2 regions of the Microbacterium sp. K36 genome follow, and region 1 is predicted to be linked to the other one. Evidence: predicted binding sites of a transcription regulator. Region 1 holds the regulator's gene; the other holds the start of a gene.
What was found. Region 1 encodes LexA, which represses DNA repair genes until DNA is damaged. Its sites were predicted from a motif close to TCGAACANNTGTTCGA; they were not measured.
Positions count from the first base shown of each region.

Region 2: a site for LexA is predicted at 1,322-1,337, ahead of DW296_RS03120 (HNH endonuclease signature motif containing protein). Genes of this name have one in related genera too.

Region 1 is NZ_SSDN01000046.1:41,490-47,106, reverse strand. It holds gene hisB (imidazoleglycerol-phosphate dehydratase HisB) at 1-139, opposite strand, end outside; gene DW296_RS03670 (histidinol-phosphate transaminase) at 136-1,230, opposite strand; gene DW296_RS03665 (LysM peptidoglycan-binding domain-containing protein) at 1,310-1,678, opposite strand; gene lexA (transcriptional repressor LexA) at 1,962-2,648, shown strand; gene metE (5-methyltetrahydropteroyltriglutamate--homocysteine S-methyltransferase) at 2,730-5,039, opposite strand; gene DW296_RS03650 (methylenetetrahydrofolate reductase) at 5,061-5,617, opposite strand, start outside.
Region 2 is NZ_SSDN01000044.1:39,978-45,594, forward strand. It holds gene DW296_RS03115 (extracellular solute-binding protein) at 22-1,101, opposite strand; gene DW296_RS03120 (HNH endonuclease signature motif containing protein) at 1,377-2,711, shown strand; gene DW296_RS03125 (glycosyltransferase family 2 protein) at 2,797-4,398, opposite strand; gene DW296_RS03130 (DUF4127 family protein) at 4,526-5,617, opposite strand, start outside.

The sequences.
Region 1 (5,617 bases):
GCATGTGATCGAAGAAGGGCACCGAGGTGTCGATGGTGCTCGCGCCGGTGCCGTCGAGGTTCAGCTCGACCTCGACGGTGGATTCCGACGTGCTGCGCACGCGGCTCGCGGTGCGTGCGGTGGGCGCGGGGATGGTCATGATGCCGATCCTATCGAGGCCAAGGCGTCCAGGAACGCCGTGGTCTCCGCCTCCGTGCCGGCGCTGACGCGCAGGTGGCCGGGGATGCCGACGTCGCGGACGAGCACGCCGCGGTCGTACAGCTGCTGCCACGTCGCCTGCGGATCCGCGACGCCGCCGAACAGCACGAAGTTGGACCACGAGAGGTGCGGGGTGTACCCGAGGGCTTCGAGCGTCGCCGTGATGCGGTCCCGCTGCTCCACGATCTCCTGCACCATGCCGAGCATGACGTCGGCGTTGCGGAGCGCGGCCACCGCCGCAGCCTGCGTGAGAGCGCTGAGGTGGTACGGCAGCCGGACGAGCCGCAGCGCGTCGATGAACGCCGGATCGGCCGCGAGGTAGCCGACGCGGGCGCCGGCGAAGGCGAACGCCTTGCTCATGGTGCGGGAGACGGCGAGCCGCGGCCGTCCTTCCAGGAGGGTGAGGGCCGACGCCGCATCCCGCGGCGCGAACTCCTGGTACGCCTCGTCGACGATCACGACGCCGCGGGCCGCCTCGTAGACGGCCTCCACCACGTCGAGCCCCAGCGGGGTGCCGGTCGGGTTGTTCGGCGAGCAGAGGATCACGATGTCGGGGTCGGCCGCGCGCACCTGCTCCGCCGCCTCCTCCGGGGTGACCGTGTAGTCGGGCTGACGGGTGCCGGCGATCCAGGACGCGCCGGTCCCCTTCGCGATGAGCGGGTACATCGAGTACGTGGGGCCGAAGCCGAAGGCCGTGCGCCCCGGTCCGCCGAACGCCTGGAAGATGTGCTGCAGCACCTCGTTGGATCCGTTGCCCGCCCAGATCTGCTCCGACGTGAGGCCGTGACCCAGATAGTCGGCGAACGCCTCCCGCAGCGTGGTGAACTCACGGTCCGGGTACCGGTTCACGTCTCGGATCGCCACCGCGATGTCATCGAGGATGTCGCTCGCGACCTCGTCGGGAACCGGATGCGTGTTCTCGTTGACGTTCAGCGCCACCGGCAGCGGGGCCTGCGGCGCTCCGTACGGGGTGAGTCCGCGCAGATCGTCGCGGAGCGGGAGATCGTTGAGGGAGAAGGTCACCCTTCCCATCTTAAGAGGAGCACGGAGAGCCGAGGTCATCGTGACGATCAGATCGTGACGGACCGGAGGCAGGACCTCGGACTCCGCGTCAGTCGGTGTACCGTGCCGGGAGCGCGAGCTCCTGGCCGACCTGGAGCTCACCGCCGCGCAGGAGGTTCATCCGGCTGATCTCGCCGATGACATCCCGCGGGTCGGCGTCGGGAGCGATGCTGCTCGCGATCGACCAGAGCGTGTCACCGGGCATGACCGTGACGGTCTCGACGGAGACGGCCGGTGCGTCTACACCGGAGGCGATCGCGCTGCCCCCGCCGAGGGCGGCGAAGGCGATGCCCGCAGCGAGCGGCACGGAGGCGAGCGCGAGCAGGGTGCGGCGGCCGCGGGCCGTGATCCGCAGCCGGGTGGCCGGACGGGCCGATGCCGGAAGGGCGGTCGCGGTGCTGAGGCTCATGCTGCTCATGTCTGCTCCTTACTGTCCCGGCGCCGGAGCCCGGGGAGGTTGGCGTAGCTTTCGCATCCGCGACTCGGCCGGGAGTCGTGGATGCGAAGCTACGTTCCGAAGATATCTTCGAGTTCGAACATCTGTCAAGCTGTCTTCGAAACCATGCCCCGCGATGCGCCCGACACGCTCGAACAGATCTTCCAGATCGGCGCGTTTCTCGGATACGGTTTCGATAAGGACACCCCACCACGGGCCACCGACATTCGAAGCGGCACGTCGGATCACGCAGTGAAGGAGCACCATGAGCGACACCTCAGCCCTCGAGTCCGAGGCGCCGCGCACCCGTCGTCGCAAGAACCTCAGCCCGAAGCAGATGGCGATCCTCGAGGTCATCCAGGCCTCGATCGCACAGAACGGCTATCCGCCGAGCATGCGGGAGATCGGCGACGCCGTCGGGCTCAAGTCGCTGTCCAGCGTCACCCACCAGCTCGGTCAGCTCGAACTCAGCGGCTACCTGCGGCGCGACCCGGGCAAGACCCGCGCGATGGAGGTCCTCATCGACCTCCCCGGCACGGGCACGGAGAACCCGGCCGATGTGACGACCCCCGTCGGCGATGCCGCCCTGGTCCCCCTGGTCGGGCGGATCGCCGCCGGTGTGCCGATCACCGCCGATCAGCAGGTCGAGGAGATCTTCCCGCTCCCCCGTCAGCTCGTCGGCAAGGGCGACCTCTTCATGCTCAAGGTCTCCGGGGAGTCGATGATCGACGCCGCCATCTGCGACGGCGACTGGGTCGTGGTGCGCTCGCAGAACACGGCGGAGAACGGCGAGATCGTGGCCGCCATGCTCGACGGCGAAGCGACCGTCAAGGTGCTCCGCCGTCGCGACGGCCACACGTGGCTGCTGCCCCGCAACTCCGCGTTCGAGCCGATCCTGGGCGACGAGGCGGTCGTGCTCGGCAAGGTCGTCGCGGTCATGCGCGCCGTCTGAGACGCCGTATCGTCGGGGAGACGATGACGAAGGCCCTCCCGGTGCGCCGGGAGGGCCTTCGTGTGTCCGGGGACGACCGCGTCAGGCGGTGACCACCACGTCCTCGCGCACCCGTCGGGTCGCCTCGACGATGTTCCGCAGCGACGCCGTGGTCTCGGCGTAGCCGCGGGTCTTCAGACCGCAGTCCGGGTTCACCCAGAGCTGCCGGAGCGGGATCTCGTCGACCGCACGCCGGAGCAGGGACTCGACCTCCTCCACGGTGGGCACGCGCGGGGAGTGGATGTCGTACACGCCGGGGCCGATGCCGTGATCGAAGCCCACCTCGGCGATGTCCGCGACGACCTCCATGCGGCTCCGGGCCGCCTCGATGGAGGTCACGTCCGCGTCGAGCGCACGGATCGCTTCGATCACGACGCCGAACTCCGAGTAACAGAGGTGGGTGTGCACCTGCGTGGCCGCCGCAGCGCCGCCCGTGGCCAGTCGGAACGAGGCGACCGACCAGTCGAGGTACGCCGGCTGGTCGGCCTGCTTCAGCGGGAGCAGCTCCCGGAGCGCCGGCTCGTCGACCTGGATCACCTGGATGCCCGCGGCCTCCAGGTCGGCGATCTCATCGCGCAGCGCCAGCGCCACCTGGTTCGCGGTCTCGCCCAGCGGCTGGTCGTCGCGGACGAAGGACCACGCGAGGATCGTGACGGGGCCCGTGAGCATCCCCTTCATGTGCTTCGCCGTGAGCGACTGGGCGTACGCCGACCAGGCGACCGTGATGGGCGCGGGACGCGAGACGTCGCCCCAGAGGATCGACGGACGCGTGGCCCGCGAGCCGTACGACTGCACCCAGCCGTGCTGCGTGACCGCGAAGCCGTCGAGGTTCTCCGCGAAGTACTGCACCATGTCGTTGCGCTCCGGCTCACCGTGCACGAGGACGTCGAGACCGAGGTCCTCCTGCAGGGAGACGACCGCGGCGACCTCACGGCGCAGGAACTCCTCGTAGTCGTCCTCGGGGATCTCGCCACGGAGGAACTGGGCGCGCGCGCGACGGATGTCGCCGGTCTGCGGGAACGAGCCGATCGTCGTCAGGGGCAGCGCCGGCAGGCCGAGGGCGTTCTGCGCCTCCTCCCGGTCCTGGTACGGGGCACGGGCGAAGTCGGCGTCGCTCAGCGCGCGGGCACGCACCTCGCCGTCGCGCACGCCGGGAGCGGTCAGGCGGTCCTGCAGCGCGGCGGTCGCCGCGTCCAGCTCGGCCGCGATCGCCGTGCGCCCTGCGGACAGGCCGCGGGCGAGGGTCACGACCTGCTGCACCTTCTGATCCGCGAACGCGAGCCAGGAGACGAGGCGCGCGTCCAGCGCCGTCTCGTCGTCCACGTCGTGCGGCACGTGCAGCAGCGAGGTCGAGGTCGATGCCGACACCGGGGCGCCGAGCGCGCGGAGCGCCTCCAGCGCGTCGAACGCCGCGGAGAGGTCGCCGCGCCAGATGTTGTGCCCGTCGATGACACCGCCGACGAGGGTCTTGCCCTCGAGGCCAGGCACCGCGTCGGGCACGGTGCCGCGCACGAGATCGACGGCGATGGCCTCGACGGGGGCCGCAGCGACGGTCGCGAACGTCTCGCCGAGGCTCGCGTACGGGGCCGCGACGAGGATCGAGGGACGCTCCTCGGCGGTGCCCAGCACCGCGAGCGCGCGCTCCGCGGCGGAGGCGAGCTGCGCGGTCGTGGCCGGCAGGGACTCGCTCACGAGGGCGGGCTCGTCGAGCTGCACCCACTCGGCGCCCGCGGCGCGCAGGCGGGCGAGCAGGTCGACGTAGACGGGCAGCACGTCCTCCAGCCGCGATAGCGGCTCGAACCCCTCCGGCGCGTCGTCCGACGCCTTGGCGAGCGCCAGCAGGGTGACCGGTCCGACGACCACGGGACGCGTGACGAAGCCGGCGGCGGCGGCCTCCGCGACCTCGCGCACCAGGCGGTCGCTGGCGAGGGAGAACACCGTCTCCGGACCGATCTCCGGCACGAGGTAGTGGTAGTTCGAGTCGAACCACTTCGTCATCTCCAGCGGCGCACGCTCGCCCTCGCCCCGGGCGACGGTGAACAGCGCGGGCAGGCCGATCGTGCCGTCCGCCTCGCGGAGGTCGTCGAAGCGGGCGGGGATCGCGCCGACCGTGACGGCGGCGTCGAGGACCTGGTCGTAGTAGGAGAAGGACTCCGGGATAGACGAGTCCGTGCGGCCGAGGCCGAGCCCCGCCAGGCGCTCGCGGGTCGCCGCGCGCAGCTCCGCGGCCGTCTGCTCCAGCTCCTGCTCGTCGATGCGGCCCGCCCAGAACGCCTCGACGGCCTTCTTGAGCTCGCGGCGACGGCCGATGCGGGGGTAGCCGAGGATGGTGCCCTCGGGGAATGCGGTCATGGTGTTTCCTTTCGGCGGGGACTAGTGCCGGAGCGCCGGGACGATGCCGGCTTCGGCGAGGACGGTCAGGACGGTCTCGTGCTGGTTGAACGCGTAGAGGTGGACGCCGGGGGCGCCGCCGGCGACGACGTCGGCGGCGAGGCGTGCCGCCCACGAGATCCCGATCTCCCGGCGCCCTTCGGCGGTCGGCTCGACGTCGAGGGCGATCGCGAGCTCGCTGGGCAGGTCCTCCCCTGTCAGCTCCAGGACCCGGGCCAGCCGGGTCGGCGACGTGATCGGCATGATGCCGGGGAGGATCGGGATGGTGACGCCGCCGGTGCGGGCGCGCTCCACGAAGGCGAGGTAGTCGTCAGGGTGGAAGAAGAGCTGGGTGATGGCGAAGGTCGCCCCCGCGGCCTGCTTGGCGAGCAGAGCCTCCACATCCTGCGTGCGGTGCGTGGCCCGGGGATGCCCCTTCGGGAAGGCGGCGACCGCGATGTCGACCTTTTGCCGGGGCGCCACCAGGGCCGCCCCGGGAAGTCCGGGGACCGGCGACTCCTGGTACGGCGCGCGCTCGGCCTGCACGCGATCGATGAGCT
Region 2 (5,617 bases), on a different contig from region 1:
GGTGCGGCGGGATGGCGCGGGTCAGCCGATGTACTCGAGCGTGACCTTCTCGACCCAGGCGCCGAGGTTCTCGCTCACGAAGCCGAAGTCGATGTCCTGGCGGTCGAGCGTGCCCATGAGCTCGACGACCTCGGGGTTGGCCTTCTCGACCGCGCCCTCGTTCACCGGCATGGCGTTGAACTCCGCGGCGAACTCGCCCTGCACCTCGGCGCTGCCGAACCAGTCGATGAACTCCTGTGCCTTGTCCTCGTTGTCCGTGCCGTTGATCTGCGCGATCTGCTCGGTCACGTAGGGGACGCCGTACTCGGGGACGATCATGCCCGTGCTGGTGCCGTACTCCTCGTCGCGGGCGGAGATGCCGCTCGACGGCAGCACGCCGTAGTCCACCTCGTCGCGGGTGATGCGGGCGTAGAGGTCGGTGCCCTCCACGGCGGGGGAGCCGTTGGCGTAGTACGACTTCACCAGGTCCCAGCCCTCGTCGCTCACGCCCAGGTCGCCGTCCTCGTCGAGGTGACGGGTGAGCATGCTGGCGAGCACGAGCTGCGGGGTGGCCTGGCCGAGCGCAGGGTTGACCTCGTAGCGGCCGGCGAACGCCTCGTCGGTGTACAGGTCGTCGGGGTCGGTGGGCGCGTCGCTGATGCGGTTCTCGTCGTAGACCGTGACGATCGCCTGCTCCACGAGCGGCCAGAACGCGCCGTCCTTCGGGTCGCCGGCGTCTGCAGGGACCTCGCCGCTCCAGCTCGGCTCGTAGGCGGTGATAGCCTCTTCCGTCTTGAGCTGCTCGAAGAACATGTTGTTCAGGCCGAAGACCACGTCGCCGACGGGGTTGTTCTTCTCCGCGATGATGCGGTTCGTCAGGTCGGCGCCGCCGAGGCCCACGATCTCGATGTCGATGCCCGCGTCCGCCGCCTTCTCGGTGATCCACTCACCGCGGCCGTCGCTGTTCGAGTTCGTGTAGACGATGAGGGTGTCCCCGGAGCCGCTGTCGCTGCCGCCGCCGTCCGCGTCTCCGTCGCCGCCCGCCGTGCATCCGGTGAGCGCGATCGCCGCCGCGGCCGTCAATCCGATGAGCGCCCAGCGCCTCTGCTGCCTGTCGGCCATGTTCGTCCCTTTCTCGCCTTCGAGGTGTGTCGATGCGACACTACCGGTTCTTGTGGTGAAGGCACAAAGATTGTCTGGTTTCGTGAGCGCGGTCGCGCGTCCGCACTCAAGATAGGTGCGCGGCGTGAACGCGAGGATGCGATGAGGTGAACGGGTGGGGGCCTGCGTCAGGTCCGAGGGCGAGGTGCCCTCTCGGTCCGAGCGGAATGCCGGCATTCGTTAGAACAAATCTTCGAAAGTCGGGCCACTCGGAGATAAAATGAAGCATGTCGAGAATGTCCGGGTTGCGCGAGGCGATGGATCGCCTCGACGAGGCGTGGGGCGCCGAGGGCGATGCGCCGGAGCTCACCCGCGCGCAGCTCGTCGACGTCGCCGACGCGATCGGAATCCTGCGGCGCCGACTCGATGCACTGCACGTCGACGTGGCGGCCGGCATCGCTCGGGAGTCGCGCGCGGAGCTCGGGGCCGACAGCCTGGCGAAGCAACGCGGGTACCGCACGGCGGCGAAGCTCATCGCCGCGATGTCGGGCATCTCGACGGGAGAGGCGCAGCGTCTGGTGACGGTGGGAGAGGCGACGTCACCGCGGAGCGATCTGCTCGGCGCGCCGCTGCCCGCGCGGTACCCGCTCCTCCGGGAAGCGCTCGCGTCGGGTGCGCTCGGAGCGCCGGCGGCTGGGCTCCTCGTCGCTCTGCTGGATCGCTGTCGCGTGGCTGCGGAGGTGGAGCGCATCGCCGAGGCGGAGCGCGTGCTGACCGGTGCAGCCGAAGGGCTCGAGCTCGATGCGGTGCGCAAGCTCGTCCTCCGCGCCGAAGCGTGGCTCGACCCCGACGGCGTGGCGCCGCGGGCGGAGGAGCAGCGTGCTCGGCGCGGACTGCGCCTCTTCGAGCGTGACGGCATGGTGCACCTGCACGCGCAGCTCGATGCCGAGAGCGCGGCGCCGGTCGTCACTGCGATCCGCGGGCACGTGTCCGCCGTGTTCGCCGCCCGCCTCGACGCCCCTGACGCCGGGTCGCCGGACGCCGACCGGCGCTCGGTCGCGATGATCCAGGACGATGCGCTGGCCCTCTTCTGCGGGCATGTGCTCGGGTGTGAGGGTGATCGGATGCCGCTCGCGGGGGCCACGGTGGTCGTGCGCGTGTCTCTCGACGATCTCCAGGCCGGCACCGGGTCGGCGACGATCGATGGGCTCGACCAGGTGATCGACATCGGTGCCGCGCGGCGGATGGCGGCCAGCGGCGGCGTCATCCCCTGCGTCCTCGGCGGGGCGAGCGAAGTGCTCGACTGGGGTCGCGAGAAGCGCCTCTTCACACGAGCCCAACGCCTGGCGCTGGTCGAACGGGACGGCGGGTGCGCGATGTGCGGGCTTCCCCCGGGGATGACGAAGGCTCACCACCTCCGCTGGTGGCAGCGCGATCGAGGTCCGACCGATCTCTCGAACGGGATCCTGCTCTGCGAGACCTGCCATCACCGCATCCACGACAACGGGTGGGAGATCGTCATCGAGGGTTCCGGTGTGGCCGGCCGAGCATGGTTCCTTCCGCCGCGGTGGATCGACCCGCGGCGCACGCCGCGGCTGGGCGGACGGGCGCGCTTCGATGTCGCGGCCTGAGTGGGTAGCGGCTGCTCGCGATGCCGGGCGTCGAGGTCTCGGGCGGTCGGCGCCCGAGGGGGAGGGGTGCGCTGCGCTCGCTCTGTCAGCGGCGAAGTCGCGAGCGGACGCGGCGGGCGGCACGCGCGAGGGCGTCGCGCCACGCGCCGCCCGGCCACTCGCGGCGCAGCCGAAGACTGCCGTCCTCGTTACGCACGAGTTCGACCCGACGGCCCGCGAGAAGCGGCGACCTGCCGAGGTGTGCCGTCACGTCGGGAGCCGCTGTCAGCGGAGCGGTGAACATCCAGCCGGCGTAGCGCACGGCGACGGTGAGGTCGGCTTCGCGAGCGCCGTCCTCACGGAACACCTTCATCGGGTCCAGGGCGATCGGCACCGCGTCGAGGCGCTTCGGGCGCCGGCCGCCGATCTTGCGCTCCGAGCCCGCCGTTGCCTCCGGCGCCTGTCCAGGCGTCGGCGTGTCGCGCGCGACCAGGTCGACGCGGTCAGCGCGACGCTCCTTGCGGGCGTTGAGCAATCCGGAGGGAAGGCCTTCGGTCGCCGACAGCGGCAGGGATACCAGTCGGTCGGCGGAACCGACCGTCTCGAACACGAAGGCCTCCTCGCCGTCCCGGAGCAGACGGACGCGCACGGTCAGCTGCAGGCCTCCCCGCGACCAGCGCGCCGAGGTCACGGCGGCGGTGCAGGTCGTCTCGGCCTCGAAGGCGGCGAGTGCGAGCAGGTCGTCGCGGCGATCGGCGCGCAGCAGAGCGGCGCGGATGCGCTGCGGGAACGACAACCCCGCGTCCACGCCGGGCCCGAAGCGCCGCTGCGTGAGCGGCACGACCACGTCCAGCAGACGGTCGCGGTACTCCGCCGGGTACTTCACCATCCGGCGCCCGGCGATCCTGTTGAGGATCTTGCCGCGGAACCAGTGCCGCAACAGCCGGTCGCGCACCTTCCCCGGTTCGGTGTTCGCCTCGACCACGTCGAGCACGGTCTCCAGATGCGGGAAGTACGACTCCGGCTCGATGCGGGCCGAGCTCGCGCTCCCCGGCTCCTTCACCCAGGCGTAGCAGGGCTCACTCGCGAGGACCGAGATCGTGTCGGCGGCGAAGTACGCCTGCATCACGAAGAGATGGTCTTCGAGCCGCACCTTCCCGTCGGGGAAGCGGATGCCGTTCTCCCGCAGGAACGCCGTCCGGAACATCTTGTGCGGCGTCAGCATCTCCAGGATCGGGTCCTCACCGAGCACCGCGTGCGGGATGTCGCGCTGGAAGATCTTCGCGGGCAGCTTCCGTCCGATGCCCACCTCCTTGCCGACCACGACATCGGAGCCGTTCTCGTCCGCGTAATCGCACAGCCGCTCCAGCGCTCGCGGGTAGAGCCGGTCGTCCTGATCGACGAACTGCACGTACGTCCCTCTGGCCTCTTCGACACCCCGGTTGCGCGGAGTGCCCGGCCACCCGGAGTGCGGCAGCGACAGCACGCGCACGTCCGGACGGTCCTTCGCGATGCTCTCGAGCCGCGCGGCCGTCTCCTCCCCGGAGCCGTCGTCGCAGAGCAGCACCTCGAAGGACCCCGCGGGCAGCGTCTGCGCGTCGAGCGAGGCGATGAGGTCGTCGAACGACGCCTTCGGCCGGAACACCGGCACCACCACGCTCACCCGTACGCGGCCCCCGGCCGCCTCGTCCCCGGTCGCACTGCTCATGGACGTCATCCCCCTGTGATCGTGACCGGCCCGAATCTCCCCCGCCGGAGATCCCAGCCAACCATCCCTTCCTGTGGAGCGCGCCAGGCTCGCGGCGGTCCCGGGTGTATGCCGCCGCCGTGGAGGATCAGTGCAGGGTGAGACCGATCTCGAACGAGCGCCGCCAGGGGAGGGTCAGCTCCGCGATCCGCACGTCATCCGCGGGCAGCATCGACTCCAGGAGGGCCGTCAGCTCCGCACGGATGACGCGCTCGGCCGTCGCGACCTGCGCATCCTCGGTCATCGGGTAGATGTCGGGGAAGAGGGACGGACCCGCATCGGTGCGCACCACGGCCTGGTAGGCGAAATCGTCGAGCAGCCGCGTGAGCAGGGCGATCCGCGCGGCGCGCTCGTCGAAGGAGCCGGTGGCCCGGCCCACAACTGCGGCGGCGGCCACCGCGACGACGCTGCCGAGCGTGTTCCCGGCGGTGTTCCACCCGCCGAAGGCCTCCAGGCGCCCGAGCAGCCCGGCCTCGGCCAGCGCCCGCACGAGCGCCTCGTCCGCGCCGTTCGGGTAGCGCACGTCGGCCAGGGCCACGTGCTCCCCGGCGTCCAGACGCTCCCGCACGAGCGCGACCGTCCCCGCGACGGCCTCGGCGTCGACGACCTCCGGCCGCCCGCGGAACATGTCGTGCCGGTCGGGATCGGGGGCGTGCAGCACGAGGGTGACATCGCCTCCCGCGGCGACCTCCTCGGCGCCCGCCGCGCGGATCTGCCGGCTCGCCGACGCCGCGAGCGACATGTTCTCGTAGGGCGGGATGCGCTCCATGCCGGCGGCGTCCGCGCAGGCCACCGAGAACGAGGCGGTCACCCCGGCGTTCGCCGCGAGGGCCCGGGCGACGAGCGCGGCCCCGACCTCGTCGGCGCCCGGGTACATCAGCACGCGCCGGCCCGACGGCAGCATCCGCATCCAGTGCCGGAGCCAGACCTGCTCCGCGCTGCCCGCCGCGAAGGGGGCGGTGTCGTCGGCGGTGATCGCCAGGAAGTCGAGGGTCTCGTCCTCGACGAGGCCGAGCGTGGAGAGGTTCACGATGTGGTTGCGCAGCCGCCGAGACGAGTAGTCGGAGACGATGTCGGCCGGCACCGGGGTCAGTTCGTCGAGCGGCAGCACCTCGATCTCGCCGAGCAGCCGGTGCGCGTCGCCGCCGAGCGCGTGGATCTCCTTGCCGTGCTCCGTCCA